2 regions of the Pseudomonas extremaustralis genome follow, and region 1 is predicted to be linked to the other one. Evidence: riboswitches for the same ligand, from Rfam matches in the RefSeq annotation. Region 1 holds a riboswitch; the other holds the start of a gene.
The links. A riboswitch is a leader RNA that binds a small molecule or an ion and turns the genes downstream of it on or off. The one in region 1 is predicted to bind cobalamin.
Positions count from the first base shown of each region.

Region 1 (7,975 bases):
AACACCGCCTGCACCTGGCTCAAACGCTGGGCGAATTGATCGCGAGCGGCGGTGCCTTCATCCGCACCGCCATAGGCATAGCCGCCCCAATTCAGGTAGACCTCGGCCAAGTCCTCACGGCTTTGCCACAGGCGCCCGTCGATCGCGCCCTGCACGCCTGCGCCATAGGCCCCGGGCTTGGCCCCGAAAATGCGCCAGCCGGCCTGCTTCGCCGCCACCTCGGCATCCAGGCCGGACGCAAGCAGCGCCTCACGTTCGCTGCGCACCTTGGCCGCCAGCGGGTTCATCTCGTCGGGCTCATCCAGCGCCGCCACCGCCTGCACCGCCGCATCGAACAGGCGGATCAGGTTGGCGAAGGCATCGCGGAAGAACCCGGATACCCGTAGCGTGACATCGACGCGCGGGCGGTCCAGCACACTGATCGGCAGGATCTCAAAGTCGTCCACCCGCTGGCTGCCGGTAGCCCATACCGGGCGCACGCCCATCAGCGCCATGGCCTGGGCGATATCGTCGCCGCCGGTGCGCATGGTGGCGGTGCCCCACACCGACAGGCCGAGCTGACGCAGGTGATCGCCATGGTCCTGCAAATGCCGTTCAAGGATCAGGTTGGCGGACTGGAAGCCGATGCGCCAGGCCGTGGTGGTCGGCAGGTTGCGCACATCGACGGTGAAGAAATTGCGCCCGGTCGGCAGCACATCCAGGCGCCCGCGACTCGGCGCACCGCTCGGCCCCGCCGGCACGAAGCGACCGTTCAAGGCATCGAGCAAGCCGCGCATTTCTGCCGGGCCGCAGGCATCCAGGCGCGGCGCGACGACGATACGCAGGCTCTCGATGACCGCCTTCACCTCGTGCCAGCCTGGCTCTTGGAGCTGTTCGAGCGGACCTTCCAATGCCTGCTCGATCAACCGCGCGGCATACAATTCGAGGCGCTCGCGGGTATCGCCGGCGGTGCGCCACAGCTGCTCATCGATCTTCTGCAACACCATGGGACGAAGCCCGGTCCAGGGCTCGGCCAGGGCGCAATCGAGCGGGTCAAAGCCCAGCTCGAAGGCCTTGGCCAACACACGCAGCAGACTCGACTGCGGACCACGCCCATCGCCACGGGGAATTCGCAACAACGACAGCAAGGTGTCGATGCGCAAACGGCCCAGGGGGGACTCGCCAAAGATATGCAAGCCGTCGCGGATCTGCGATTCCTTCAAGTCACACAGGTAGGTGTCCAGGCGCGGCAACCAGACGGTGGCGTCCGCGTCGCTGTCCAGCTCAAGCTCCTGGTCGATACGGGTTTCGCGCACCAGCTTGAGGATGTCTTTCTGCAACTCCAGGGCACGACGCGGATCGAGTAACTGCGCTTCGTAATACTCGTCCGCCAGCAACTCCAGATCGCGTAACGGCCCGTAGGTTTCGGCGCGGGTCAGTGGCGGCATCAAGTGATCGATGATCACCGCCTGGGTGCGGCGCTTGGCCTGGGCACCCTCGCCCGGGTCGTTGACGATAAACGGGTAGATATTCGGCAGCGGTCCCAGCAGCGCATCCGGCCAGCAGTGCTGCGACAGCCCCACGCCCTTGCCCGGCAACCATTCCAGATTGCCGTGCTTGCCCACGTGAATCAGGGCATGGGCGCCATAGGTGTGGCGCAGCCAGAAGTAGAACGCCAGGTAGCCGTGGGGTGGTACCAGGTCCGGGTCGTGGTACACCGCGCTGGCGTCCACCTGATAACCCCGCGCCGGCTGGATGCCGACAAAGGTCAGGCCCAGGCGCAGGCCGGCGATCATCAGGCGCCCGTCACGGCACATCGGATCTTGATCGGGCGTACCCCAACGCGCCAGCACGGCCTGGCGATTGGCTTCGGGCAAACGCTGGAACATCGCCTCGTACTCGTCCAGGCCGAGGCTTTGGTGACAGGGGCGCAGGTCGAGGCTGTCGAGGTCATTGGTGACGCCACCGAGCAGCTCGTGGATCAGTGCAGTGCCGCTCGCGGGCAGGTGCTCGGGCAGCGGATACCCTTCGGCTCGCAGCGCCCGCAGGATATTCAGCGCCGCGGCGGGTGTATCCAGGCCCACACCGTTGCCGATGCGGCCATCGCGGGTCGGGTAGTTGGCGAGGATCAGGGCGATGCGCTTTTGCGCATTCGGCACCCGTGCCAGCTCGACCCAGCGGCGCGCCAGCTCGGCAACAAAGTCCATGCGCTCCGGCGCGGCGCGGTAGCACACCACATCCGACTGGCTGCGCTCGCTGCGCCAGGCCAGGTCCTTGAAGCTGATGGGCCGACTGATGATGCGCCCGTCCAGTTCCGGCAAGGCGATGTGCATCGCCAGATCGCGAGGGCCGAGGCCTTGCTCGCTGGCTTCCCAGCCGGGCTGGTTGTCCTGGGCGCAGATCGCCTGGATCACCGGGATGTTGCGGCGAAACGGTCGCAGATGCGGCGTTTCGGGGCTGGATTGAGCAAACCCGGTGGTGTTCAGAATCACCGCCGCCCCGACCTCATCCAGCGCGTCTTCGACCATCGCCAGGCAGCCGGGCTCTTTCAGACTGGCCACCGCCATCGGCAAGGGATTGAGACCCGCCGCCTGCAAGCGCTGGCAAAACACGTCGATAAAACCGGTATTGGCCGCCTGCAAATGGGAGCGGTAGAACAGCACGGCCGCGACGGGCCAATCGGCGTTCCAATCCATCTGCCAGTCGGTAAGGCGTGCATCGGCTTTGTGCGGGTGATAAATCGCGGTGCGCGGCAGGGTCTGGGGCTCGCGCCAGGCATAGTCGCGGCCCAGGTAAGCGCTGGCCAGGCAGCGGTAGAAATCCAGCGCATTGCCCAGGCCACCCTGGCGCAGGAAGTGCCACAGGCGGTCGCGCTCCGGCGCGCCAACGGTGCTCAGGCCGCTGAGTTCCGGATCGGGGCGATCGTCCCCCGGCACCAGGATCAGTTGCACGCCGCGCTCGGCCAACGCCACCAGGCGCTCGATGCCGTAGCGCCAATAGCCGATGCCGCCGTGCAGCGAAAGCAGGATGACCTTGGCATGGCGCAGCACTTCATCGACGTACAGGTCGACCGAAGCGTGGTTCTGCACCTGCATCGGGTTAGCCAGGCGAAAGCTGGGGTAATCCTGCGGCAACTGCTGGGCCGCTTCGGCCAGCAGCGCCAGGCTGGAATCGCCGCTGCACAGGATCACCAGCTCGGCCGGGGTTTGTCCAAGGTCGGCGATGTTGTCGTCGGAAACGAAACCACCGGGCTGGGTCCTGAGCAGGTGCATGGGTCAGGCGCTGAGGGCGGCGCGCAATTGCGCTTCGAGGCCCGCCGCATTCAGCTCCTGGCCGATCAGCACCAGGCGCGTGGTGCGCGCTTCATCGGCGGCCCAGGCACGGTCGAAGTGTTTGTCGAAGCGGGTGCCCACGCCCTGGATCAGCAGGCGCATCGATTTGTTCGGGATCGCGGCGAAGCCTTTGACGCGCAGGATGCCGTGTTGAACCACCAGTTGGGTCAGGGCATCGAGCAGCAGGGCTTCGTCGGACTGCGGCAGGTCGATGGAGATGGAATCAAAGGCGTCGTGGTCGTGGTCGTCTTCACCTTCGTGGTGATGATCGTGATGGCTGTGGCGGCCGTCGATATGTTCTTCGGAACCAGCGCCCAGGCCGATCAACACGTCCAGCGGCACACGACCGCTGCTGGCTTCAATGATCTTGACCGCCGGCGGCAACTCTTCGGCGACTTCCAGGCGCACGCGGGCCAGGTCTTCGGGGTGGATCAGGTCGCACTTGTTGAGGATCACCAGGTCGGCGCTGGCCAGTTGGTCGGCGAACAGCTCGTGCAGCGGCGATTCGTGGTCCAGGTTCGGGTCGAGCTTGCGCTGGGCGTCGACCTGGTCCGGGAAAGCCGCGAAGGTGCCGGCGGCCACGGCCGGGCTGTCGACCACGGTGATCACGGCGTCAACCGTGCAGGCGCTGCGGATTTCCGGCCACTGGAAGGCCTGGACCAAGGGTTTTGGCAGGGCCAGGCCCGAGGTTTCGATGAGGATATGGTCGAGGTCGCCGCGACGGGCCACCAATTCGCGCATCACCGGGAAGAACTCTTCCTGCACGGTGCAGCACAGGCAGCCGTTGGCCAGCTCATACACACGACCGTTGGCTTCTTCCTCGGTGCAACCGATGGAGCACTGTTTGAGGATTTCACCGTCGATGCCCAGCTCGCCGAACTCGTTGACGATCACCGCGATGCGACGGCCCTGGGCGTTGTCGAGCATATGGCGCAACAAGGTGGTTTTGCCCGAGCCGAGAAAGCCGGTGACGATGGTGACGGGGAGTTTGGCCAGTGTTTTCATCGGATGCCCTTGGGGGCGGGCATACGGGACGATAGGCCCTGCGGCGACGCGCAGCAGCGGATTTCGTCACCGGATCACCCCGCCCGGTTGAAATGGAAAATCGAGTGCGAGGCAGGTCTCCTGGCTTGGGGCTTGCGGATCTTGCGACCGGCGCTGGCTGCGCCTTCCCGCCGTATCGGCAGTGGCGTGGCAGTCAGATGAACCCTTCACAGTTGCGGGGGCAGCCGCGGCTTGAACCGCGTTCCCTTCTTAGCTTCGGCCTGGGCCGAAGAACCTCGAAGGTGCAAGGCTACAGGGGCTCGGTCAATTTGACTACCGTCGCTCTGCATGCTTTCCTACACGCCTTGTTTCGGGTGCCCTTCACAGGGTGAAACGGGAAACCGGTGCGTCATAGCGTTATGACCAGTCCGGTGCTGCCCCCGCAACGGTAAGCGAGCGAAGCGTCACAGCCACTGTGCTTTATGCATGGGAAGGCGATGCTTTTCAGGACTCGATGGATGAGCCCCCTCGCAAGCCCGGAGACCGGCCCGAAAAATTTCAGATAACAAACCCGCGGTGGGCGGGCGCTGTTTCAACCCTGCGTGCCCGGCTCGCGGGGTTTGCATGCGCTCGTGTCACCCTGACACCTGAAAGGGACGCGCCATGTCGATCATCAGCAGCACTTCGCACACCACCCACCGCACCACCACCCTCAGCCAACGCCTGACCGCCGCCATCGGCGCGTCGATCCTCGGTGCGTGCCTGGTGTACTTCGCCGGTTTCTCCCATATCGAAGCCGTGCACAACGCGGCCCACGATACCCGCCACAGCGCCGCGTTCCCCTGCCACTGAGACCTGCCGACATGATCAAGCGTATTGCGCAAACCGCAGGCTTCACCGGCCTGCTGGCCGCCCTGCTGCTGACCCTGCTGCAAAGCTTCTGGGTCGCACCGCTGATTCTGCAGGCGGAATCCTTCGAAAAAGCCCCGGCCGCGACACAAATGCCCCATGAGCATGCCGCCGGTGCCGCCGCCCACAGCCATGACACCGAAGCCTGGGAGCCGGAAGACGGCTGGCAGCGCGTGCTGTCCACCACAGGCGGCAATCTGGTGGTCGCCGTCGGGTTTGCCCTGATGCTGGCCGGTCTCTACACCCTGCGCGCACCGACCCGCACCGCCCAAGGCCTGCTGTGGGGCCTGGCCGGTTACGCGACCTTTGTGCTGGCGCCGACCCTGGGCCTGCCACCGGAGTTGCCGGGCACCGCCGCCGCCGAGCTGACGCTGCGCCAAACCTGGTGGATCGGCACCGCAGCGTCCACTGCTGTCGGTATCGCGTTGATCGTGTTCGGCCGCAGTTGGCTGCTCAAGGTGCTGGGCGTGGCGATCCTGGCCGTTCCCCACCTGATCGGCGCGCCGCAACCGCAAGTGCACTCGATGCTGGCCCCGGAGGCCCTGGAGGCGCAGTTCAAGATCGCTTCGCAGCTGACCAACGTGGCGTTCTGGCTGGCCCTGGGCCTGATCAGCGCTTGGCTGTTCCGCCGCAACCGCGACGATCAATACTCGGCATGACTCTGGTGGCCGGGCTGGGTTGCCAACGGGGTTGTGATGTTCACACCCTGCTGGCGCTGCTCGATGCCGCCCTGGCCGAAGCTGGAATCGAGCGTCGGCGCGTCACGGCGCTGGCGAGTATCGATCTCAAACAGGATGAACCAGGGCTGGTTGCACTGTCCCAGTTGCTGCAAGTGCCGTTGCAGTGTTTCAACGCCGGGCAGTTGGCGGCCTACGAAAGCCGGTTGAGCCATAAATCAGCCGTCGCTTTCGCGCATACCGGCTGCCATGGCATCGCCGAAAGCGCCGCGCTGGCCCTGGCCGAACACCTCGCCGATGCCCCCGCCCATCTGCTGGTCCCCCGCCGCAAAAACGCCCAGGCCACCGTTGCATTGGCCTGCGCCGGGTAAAATCCCGATAATTGCCGCTCACGATCATGAGCAATCTTCATGCTCACCCGGTTTGCACAGGAATTTCCATGACCGTCTACTTCATCGGCGCCGGCCCCGGCGACCCCGAACTGATCACTGTCAAAGGCCAGCGCCTGATCCGCAGTTGCCCGGTGATTATCTATGCCGGCTCGTTGGTGCCGATGGCGGTCCTGGAGGGCCATCAGGCGCAGCAGGTGGTCAACAGCGCCGAACTGCACCTGGAACAGATCATCGCGCTGATCCAGGCCGCCCACGCCAACGGCCAGGACGTGGCCCGCGTGCACTCCGGCGATCCGAGCCTGTATGGGGCGATCGGCGAGCAGATTCGTCACTTGCGCGAATTGGGCATCCCTTTTCAGATCATTCCGGGAGTGACGGCGGTAGCTGCCTGCGCAGCGCTGCTGGAAACCGAACTGACCCTGCCGGACATCGCCCAAAGCGTCATCCTGACCCGTTACGCCGATAAAACCAGCATGCCCGCCGGCGAGGACTTCGACAGCCTGGCGCGGCACGGTACGACCATGGCGATCCATCTGGGGGTCAATCATCTGGACAAGATCGTCGCCGAACTGCTGCCGCACTACGGCGCGGACTGCCCGATTGCGGTGGTGCACCGAGCGACCTGGCCGGATCAGGATTGGGCCGTGGGCACCTTGAGTGATATTGCCGAAAAGGTCGCCGCCAAGGGTTTTCGGCGTACGGCGCTGATTGTGGTGGGCCGGGTGCTGGCGAGCGATAGCTTCAGTGAGTCATCGCTGTATCGGGCGGGGCATGCACACCTCTACCGACCTTGATCTTTCACATCATAAAAACAGCACAACTTCTTGATTTAAATCACAAAATAAAACTGTAGGAGCGGGCTTGCCCGCGATCTCGGTGTACCAGACACCTGATCTGTCGCCTGAGACTCCGCTATCGCGGGCATGCCCGCTCCTACAGTTGAGCTTCAGCATTAGATAGATAACGTAAACCAATGAAATTTAAGCAAAAAAAAACGGCGCTCACGGGCGCCGTTTTTTGTTCGCAGGGAACGCCTTACTCAGTAGTAGGCATTTTCTTTCTGCGTGTGGTCAGTCACGTCGCGTACGCCCTTGAGCTCCGGAATACGCTCCAACAGGGTGCGCTCGATGCCTTCGCGCAGGGTGACGTCCGCCTGGCCGCAGCCCTGGCAACCACCGCCGAACTTCAATACGGCAATGCCGTCATCGACCACGTCAATCAAGCTGACCTGACCACCGTGGCTGGCCAGCCCTGGGTTGATCTCGGTCTGCAGGTAGTAGTTGATGCGCTCGTTGACCGGGCTGTCGGCATTGACGTTCGGCACCTTGGCGTTCGGCGCCTTGATGGTCAGTTGGCCGCCCATGCGGTCGGTGGCGTAATCCACCACGGCATCGTCAAGAAAGGCTTCGCTGAACGCATCGATATACGCGGTGAAGCTTTTCAGCCCCAGGGCGGTATCTTCCGGCTTTTCTTCGCCGGGCTTGCAGTAGGCAATGCACGTCTCGGCATACTGGGTGCCAGGCTGGGTGATGAAGACACGGATGCCGATACCTGGGGTGTTCTGCTTGGACAGCAGGTCAGCCAGGTAATCGTGGGCGGCGTCGGTAATGGTTATGGCAGTCATGGAAACTCCTCACAGGCTTGCCGGCAGTTTACGCCAAAATATTACACAGATACAAAGTCCCAGTAATTTTGTCGGAAA
Region 1 covers NZ_LT629689.1:1,988,150-1,996,124, forward strand. Annotated here, with positions in the region: gene cobN (cobaltochelatase subunit CobN) at 1-3,251, opposite strand, end outside; gene cobW (cobalamin biosynthesis protein CobW) at 3,255-4,316, opposite strand; cobalamin riboswitch at 4,410-4,609, opposite strand; cobalamin riboswitch at 4,651-4,861, shown strand; gene BLR63_RS09285 (CbtB domain-containing protein) at 4,959-5,147, shown strand; gene BLR63_RS09290 (CbtA family protein) at 5,159-5,863, shown strand; gene BLR63_RS09295 (cobalamin biosynthesis protein) at 5,860-6,252, shown strand; gene cobM (precorrin-4 C(11)-methyltransferase) at 6,321-7,067, shown strand; gene nfuA (Fe-S biogenesis protein NfuA) at 7,313-7,897, opposite strand.

Region 2 (7,975 bases), 1.5 Mb from region 1:
CACGCCAGCGGCGGCGATCACCCCCACCTGGGCCCAGGCGGACGGTTCCAGCAGCACCACGCACGCGGCGATCAGCATCAGCGTGACCCGCGCCACGCCCCGGCACAGGTTGCGCGCCATGCCCCACACGGCCTGGGCCACCACGGCCACGGCGACGACTTTAAGCCCATGCAGCGCGCCGGCAGGCATCGCGGCGCCATAGTGGGCGAGGCCCAGGGCGAACAGGATCAAGGCGATGGCCGACGGCAACGTAAACCCGACCCAGGCGGCGACCGCCCCGCCATAGCCTGCGCGGGACAAGCCCAGGGCAATGCCGACCTGACTGCTGGCCGGGCCGGGAAGGAATTGGCACAAGGCGACCAGTTCGGCGTAACTGCGCTCGCTCAGCCAACGCCGCCGGGTGACGAATTCGTCGCGAAAATACCCAAGGTGCGCAATCGGGCCGCCGAAGGAAGTAAGCCCCAGGCGCAGGAAAACCAGGAACACCGACCAGGGACGAGTGGAGGAGTGGGCCAAGAGGGAGAACTCGGGCTAAGGTGTGGGGCACCTTAGCGAATTTTGATGACCGGAAGAAGAGGTCGTGCTTGCGCGAATGGCCACGGGCGATTGAATTTTTGTGCGCCGGTTCGAGTCAGTGAAAGAGACACGCAACAACGCTTTTCCATTCCACACCGCTGACCCTCAGCCAAGGATGCACGATGACCTTCTTTATTTTCCTCCTGGCCTGCGCGGCCGCCGCCAGCACCGGCGTGATCTTCAAGCCCGGCGCTTGGTACGCCGCTCTGGTCAAGCCCAGCTTCACCCCGCCCAACTGGGCGTTCCCGCTGGCCTGGACGCTCATCTACCTGCTGCTGGCCTGGGCCGGCTATCGCTTGAGCCTGATCCCCGGCAGCCAAACGGTGCTAGCGCTGTGGGCCGCGCAAATCGCCTTGAACACGCTGTGGACCCCGGTGTTCTTCGGCGCGCACCAGTTGCTCGCCGGGATGGTGATCATCGTGCTGCTGTGGATCACCGTGGCGGCGATGGTGGCGTTGGCCGTGCGCTTGGACCTGATCACCGGCTTGATCCTGTTCCCATACCTGGCGTGGCTGTGCGTGGCGGCTGCGTTGAATTTTTCGATCTGGCGTAACAACCGCTGAAGGTTGTAACACGGCTTAAAGAACACGGCCGCTGTAGGCGCGAGCTTGCTCGCGAAGAGGGTGGACGATAACGCGGGCATTCTGGATGAGCGCGGTGTGCTTGCGATTTTCGCGAGCAAGCTCGCTCCTACGGGGGCGGTGTGTGGCAGTCATTTTTAAATCGGGCGCAGGCGCAGGATTTGTGCACCGTCGAATGGGTCGGTCAGGTAGTGCGCCTGCACGCCGAACGTTTCGTGCAAACGTTGTGGCGTCAGCACCTCCAGCGGCTTGCCCAGTGCCACCAAGCGTCCGCGATCCAGCACGGCCAAGCGGTCACAGGTCAGCGCCTGGTTGAGATCGTGCAGGGCAATCAGGGTGGTCACCGGCAAGTCCTGCACGCCCTTGAGGATCGTCAGTTGATGCTGGATGTCCAGGTGGTTGGTCGGCTCATCCAACAGCAGGATCTGCGGCCGTTGCGCCAGGGCGCGGGCGATGTGCACGCGTTGGCGTTCGCCGCCGGAGAGGTTGCGCCAGGCGCGTTGGCTCAGGTGGGTGGCGTCCACGTCGTGCAGGGCTTGGTGCACGATGGCGTCGTCGTCGCGTGACCAGGGGCTCAGCGCCGACAGCCACGGCGTGCGCCCCAGCGCCACGGCATCGAAGACGCGGATGGCATCGTCGGTGTCGGCCTGTTGTTCCACCACCGCCAGTTGTTGCGCGATGGCGCGTCGGGATAGATCGCCCAGCCGCTCGCCGCCCAGGCGCACTTCGCCGCTGGTCGGTGCGCGCAAGCCGGCGAGCAGTTTGAGCAGGGTGGATTTGCCTGAGCCGTTCGGACCGACGATCCCTAGGGTTTCACCGGAGCGAACCTCCAGGTGAATATCGCGCAGCAACTCGGCCTCGCGCACCTTGAAGCCCAGCCCGGTGCAACTGAGCACCGTCATCGCGCATTCCTCCGGCCGATCAGGATCAGCGCAAACACCGGCGCGCCGACCAATGCCGTCACCACCCCGACCGGAATCACCTGGCCCTTGATCACGGTGCGCGACAGCACATCCGCCGCGATCAAAAACAACGCACCGCCCAACGCACTCGCCGGCAACAAGCGCGAGTGTCCTGTGCCCAGCAGCAGGCGCGCGGCATGGGGGATCACCAGGCCGACAAAGCCGATGGCGCCGACAATCGACACCATTACCGCCGTGACCAATGCCGCGCAGGCCACCAACACCAGTTGCACGCGGCGCACCGGAATGCCCAGGGACGCCGCCGAGTCGCGGCCAAAGGTGAACGCATCCAGCGCCCGTCGATGCCACAGGCACACCGCCAGCCCCACGATCGCCACCGGCACCGCCAGCCACACCGACGGCCAGCGCACGCCGCTGAGGTTGCCCAGCAGCCAGAACAGAATGCCGCGCGCCTGTTCGGAGCTGGCCGACTTGGTGATCAGGAACGCAGTCAGCGCGTTGAACAGCTGCGAACCGGCGATGCCCGCGAGGATGATCTGCCCGGTGCCGCCGGACGCGCCGCTGGCCCGCGCCAGCAGGATCACCAGCGCAAACGCGGCCATCGCGCCGACGAAGGCGCCCGCCGACAACGACACCAAACCGCCGCCCACGCCCATCAACACCACCAGCACCGCACCGGTCGAGGCGCCGGCGCTGATGCCCAGCAGGTAGGGATCGGCCAGCGGATTACGCAGCAACGACTGCAAGACCACCCCGCAGGTGGCCAGCCCGGCACCGCAGGCGGCGGCGACCAGGGCGCGGGTGAGGCGGTAGTTCCACACCACGCCTTCGTCGATGGGATCGAGCACGTAGCCGGCGTGCCACAGTTTGTTGGCGAGCACCTGCAACACCACCTTTGGCGCGATGGCGGTTTCGCCGATGGCTACGCCGGCGAGGAGGGCGATCAGCAGCAGCGCGAGGGCGAGGAGGGTGCGTGTCATTTCGGCAGGTCGTAGCCGTCGATGGCGTGCGCCAGTTGTTCCAGGCCATCGAAGGTGCGCACGCTGGCCTGCAGGGCCATGGCGTCGAGGATGATGATGCGGTTGTGTTTGACCGCGTCCATGTTGCGGGTCACCGGGTCGCTGCGCAGGAAGGCGAGTTTCTGTTCGTGGTCGTCGGCCGGGTAGCGACGGCGGTCCATGCGCGCGATCACCAGGAACGTCGGGTTGGCTTTGGCGAGGGTTTCCCAGCCGACGGCGGGCCACTCTTCATCGGACTGCACCACGTTGTGCAGGCCCAGGGTCTCGAGCATGAATTCGGGGACACCCTTGTGGCCGGCCACGTACGGGTCGCTGGCCATCTCGGCGCTGGAGAACCACACCAGCGCGCTGGCTTGCTTGAGGCCCTTGCTCTGCGCGGTGGCCACGGACCGGGCCAGGCGCGCCTGGAGTTCGGCGTTGAGTTGTCGGCCGCGATCCGGCACGTCGAAAATCTCGGCCAACTGGCTGATGCCCTTATAGATCGTCTCGACGCGAAACGGCGCCAGCCGCGTGCCGTCGGCGCCCACCCGGTTGTCCTTGGCTTCGCAGTCGGAGGGCAGCAGGTAGGTGGGGATTTTCAACTCATGAAATTGCTCGCGGGTACCGACCACGCCTTGCGGGCCGACCACCCATTCCAGCTCGGCGGCCACCAGTTGCGGGCGCTTGGCGATGACGGCTTCGAAGCTGGGCTCGTTGTCGGCCAGGCGCGGGATCTTGTCGTTCTGGACCTTGAACGACGGCAACACGTTGTTGAACCACAGCGAGGTGCCAACCACGGTATCGCCCACGCCCAAGGCATAGAGCATTTCGGTGGCGGCCTGGCCGATGGTCACACTGCGTGCGGGTGCCTGCTGGAAGGTCAGGGTGCTGCCGCAGTTTTCGAGGGTCAGCGGGTAGTGGGTGGAGGTCGCCTGGGCCAAGGCACAGAAGCCCAGGCCGGCGAGCAGGGCGGTGGTGCGTAGCAGCATGGGGCAATCTCCGTGTGGACCGTACTGGAAAAAACAGGGGGGGTACGGTTCGGAAATCCACGCTTGAACGCTGCCGGTCAGGCAGGCAAGGATGTCCTTCCCGGACACCCCGCCGGTCAGTGATGTTGCTGGGCCGGCAGGTCTCCTGACTGATGCGTCGTCGCCACGCTCCAACCTTCCCGGACAAGGTCCAGTGGCATCGAGGAGCAGGCTCGGCATCTACAGTTGCGGGGGCAGTTCCGATTGACGCGGGGACACCGCGCTTCGGATTCCCTATTAGTCCCGTTTGGGAACCGGCGCGGTATGGTAGTCGATGCGGTTGCAGGGCGCGAGCGTGCTCGCGCCTGCCCCTTGTTTACTTGCGGTTGAGCCACACCGTCTGCGCATTGCAGAATTCGCGCACGCCAAAGTGCGACAACTCGCGGCCGAACCCGCTCTTCTTCACGCCACCGAACGCCACCCGAGGGTCGGACACGCTGAAGGCATTGACGAAGATCCCGCCGGTTTCCAGCTGGTTGGCAATTTCGCCTGCCTTGGCCGGGTCGCTGGTGAAGATGCTCGCGGTGAGGCCGAACTCGCTGTCGTTGGCCAGGGCCACGGCGTGGTCGGCATCGCGGGCGGTGATGATCGAGGCCACGGGGCCGAACAGCTCCTGTCTGAACGAGGTCATCTGGTCGGTGACGTCTGCCAGTACGGTGGGCGCATAGTAGTTACCGGCGCCGGGCACTTTGTCGCCGCCCAGCAGCAGGGTCGCGCCTTCTGCCAGGGTGGCCTGGACCTGGCCGTGCAGTTCGTCGCGCAGGTCGAAGCGCGCCATCGGGCCGACGTAGGTGTCGGTCGAAGTCGGCTCACCCATCACCAGGGCGCGGCTGGCTTCGACGAATTTGGCGGTAAAGGCTTGCACCACGCCTTCCTCGATGATCAGGCGCTTGGCGGCGGCGCAGACTTGGCCGCTGTTCTGGAAGCGCCCGATGACGGCGGCTTGCACGGCGGCGTCGAGGTCGGCGTCGTTGAGCACGATGAACGGGTCGGAGCCGCCCAGTTCCAGCACGCATTTTTTCAGCGCGGCACCGGCCTGGGAGCCGATGGCCATGCCGGCGCGCACGCTGCCGGTGAGGGTGACGGCAGCGATGCGTGGGTCGGCGATGGCGCTGGACACGCCGTCGGTGGTCACGTTGATGACTTCGAACAGGCCTTCAGGGAAACCGGCTTTTTGAAACGCGGCTTTCATCAGGTAGGCGCTGCCCATCACGTTTGGCGCGTGTTTGAGCACGTAGGTGTTGCCGGCGAGCAGGGTCGGCACGGCGCCGCGCAGCACTTGCCACACCGGGAAGTTCCACGGCATCACGGCGAGGATCGGGCCCAGTGGGCGGTATTCGATCTGTGCGCTGCCGTTGTCCACCAGGGTCGGTTCCGGGGCGAGCATGGCCGGGCCGTGGGCGGCGTACCATTCGCTCAGTTGTGCGCATTTCTCGATTTCGGCACGGGCCTGGGCGATGGGTTTGCCCATTTCCAGAGTGATCATCTGCGCCATCGCTTCGGCTTGATCGCGCAAGGCGCCGGCCAGGGCCAGCAGTAATTCGGCGCGCTGGCTCACCGGCTGGCGGCGCCAGGTGCGGAAGGCGACGGTGGCGCGGTCGAGGGCGGCGTTCAGTTGGGCGGCGGTTTCGTAAGGGTAGCTGCCGACCGTTTCGCCATTGGCGGGGTTGATCGACAGGGCGTGGGTCTGGTGGGTGATCGCGTTCATGGCACCGTCCGGCTGAATGGGGGGATGGAGTCAGCCTACGGGGCTGCATGTTTTCTGGAAACTGAATAATATTGAGCAATACGTTCACGATTGGAGAATGATTTGGATCTGGTGCAGCTGGAAATCTTCAAGGCCGTTGCCGAGCAAGGCAGCATCAGCGCCGCCGCGCAGCTGATTCATCGCGTGCCGTCGAACCTGACCACGCGCATCAAGCAACTGGAGCAGGACTTGGGTGTGGAGCTGTTTATCCGCGAGAGAAGCCGCCTGCGCCTGTCGCCGGCCGGGTGGAATTTCCTCGGCTATGCGCGACGCATCCTCGACCTGGTGCAGGAAGCCCGCGCCACGGTGGCGGGGGAAGAGCCCCAGGGCGCCTTTGCCCTCGGTTCGCTGGAGAGTACGGCGGCGGTGCGCATCCCCGCGCTGCTGGCGGCATACAATCAGAAACACACCAAGGTCGAGTTGGACCTGAGCACCGGACCGTCCGGGACGATGATCGAAGGCGTGTTGTCAGGGCGCCTGGCGGCGGCATTCGTCGACGGGCCGGTGTTGCACGCGACCCTGGAGGGCGTGGCGGTGTTCGAGGAAGAGATGGTGGTGATTGCGCCGTTGCATCACGCGCCGATCACACGAGGGCAGGATGTGAATGGGCAGAACATTTATACATTCCGTTCGAACTGCTCGTACCGGCATCACTTCGAACGCTGGTTCGCACAGGACGGCGCGGTGCCGGGCAAGATCTTCGAGATCGAGTCTTACCACGGTATGTTGGCGTGTGTCAGCGCCGGCGCCGGCCTGGCGCTGATGCCACGCAGCATGCTGGAAAGCATGCCGGGGTTTGCGGCGGTGAGCGTGTGGCCGCTGATGGACAGTTTCCGCATCCTGCACACCTGGTTGATCTGGCGGCGGGGCACAGTGTCACAGAGCCTCAACAGCTTCGTAACCCTGCTGGAAGAACACGGCCTCTGCAGGAGCGAGCTTGCTCGCGAAGGTCGTTAACGATGACGCGGGCATCCGAGATAAACGCGGTGTTCTGGCGATTTTCGCGAGCAAGCTCGCTCCTACGGGTGGGCGGGGTTAGCCGCCGGTCAGGGGCGGCTTTTGTAGGAGCGAGCTTGCTCGCGAAGGTCGTTAACGATCACGCGGGCATCCGGGATAAACGCGGTGTTCTGGCGATTTTCGCGAGCAAGCTCGCTCCTACGGGGGGTAGGGTTAGCCGCCGAATTGGAGGGTGCCCATGGCCAGTTTCGCCATGAGGGCCGTCGCGCCCAGTTGCACCAACCACAATGCCAGCCCGCCGATAAACACCCCCAGCGCCACTTGCAGCACCAGGCTTTTCTGGCGTTTGGCTTGCGGCGCGCGCGGGGTGAAGTGCTCCTGGTCGTCGGGATCGGCGTGAAGGTTCAGGTCGTCGTTTCTCATAGGGCTCTCACAGCAAAAGGGCAATCGGTGCTCAGTCTAGGGGAGCAGGGCGTTTTCCGACAGGCATTAAAAAGGGAAGCCGTGGCTTCCCTTCGTACCGCGCCGCCAGGTTTATAGAACCTGAACGATCGCCTTTGTTACCGCACCAATGTTCGACTGGTTCAACGCCGCCACGCAGATGCGGCCGGTGTCGAGGGCGTAGATGCCGAACTCGGTGCGCAAGCGGGTGACTTGCTCAATGGTCAGGCCGGAGTAGGAGAACATCCCACGTTGGCGACCGACAAAGCTGAAGTCATGGCCCGGCGCAGCCTTGGCCAGTTCAGCGACCATCTGCTCGCGCATGCCACGGATGCGCAGACGCATCTCAGCCAGTTCGGCTTCCCATTGGGCGCGCAGCTCAGGGTTGTTGAGGACCGCTGCCACGATCGCCGCGCCATGGGTCGGCGGGTTGGAGTAGTTGGTGCGGATCACACGCTTGACCTGGGACAGGATGCGCGCGCTTTCTTCCTTGGATTCGCTGACGATCGACAGCGCACCCACCCGTTCGCCATACAGCGAGAACGACTTGGAGAACGAGCTCGAGACAAAGAACGTCAGGCCCGATTCCGCGAACAGGCGCACGGCCGCCGCGTCTTCGTGGATGCCGTCGCCAAAGCCCTGGTAGGCCATGTCGAGGAACGGCACCAGGTTTTTCGCCTTGACCACTTCCAGCACGTTTTGCCAGTCGGCCGGGCTCAGGTCG
Region 2 covers NZ_LT629689.1:525,515-533,489, forward strand. Annotated here, with positions in the region: gene chrA (chromate efflux transporter) at 1-516, opposite strand, end outside; gene tspO (tryptophan-rich sensory protein TspO) at 699-1,139, shown strand; gene BLR63_RS02655 (ABC transporter ATP-binding protein) at 1,295-2,059, opposite strand; gene BLR63_RS02660 (FecCD family ABC transporter permease) at 2,056-3,060, opposite strand; gene BLR63_RS02665 (ABC transporter substrate-binding protein) at 3,057-4,067, opposite strand; cobalamin riboswitch at 4,186-4,380, opposite strand; gene BLR63_RS02670 (aldehyde dehydrogenase family protein) at 4,423-5,814, opposite strand; gene ptrR (putrescine utilization regulator PtrR) at 5,917-6,810, shown strand; gene BLR63_RS02680 (hypothetical protein) at 7,024-7,233, opposite strand; gene BLR63_RS02685 (amino acid aminotransferase) at 7,345-7,975, opposite strand, start outside.
Region 2: another riboswitch for cobalamin. It lies ahead of BLR63_RS02665 (ABC transporter substrate-binding protein); the one in region 1 lies ahead of BLR63_RS09285 (CbtB domain-containing protein).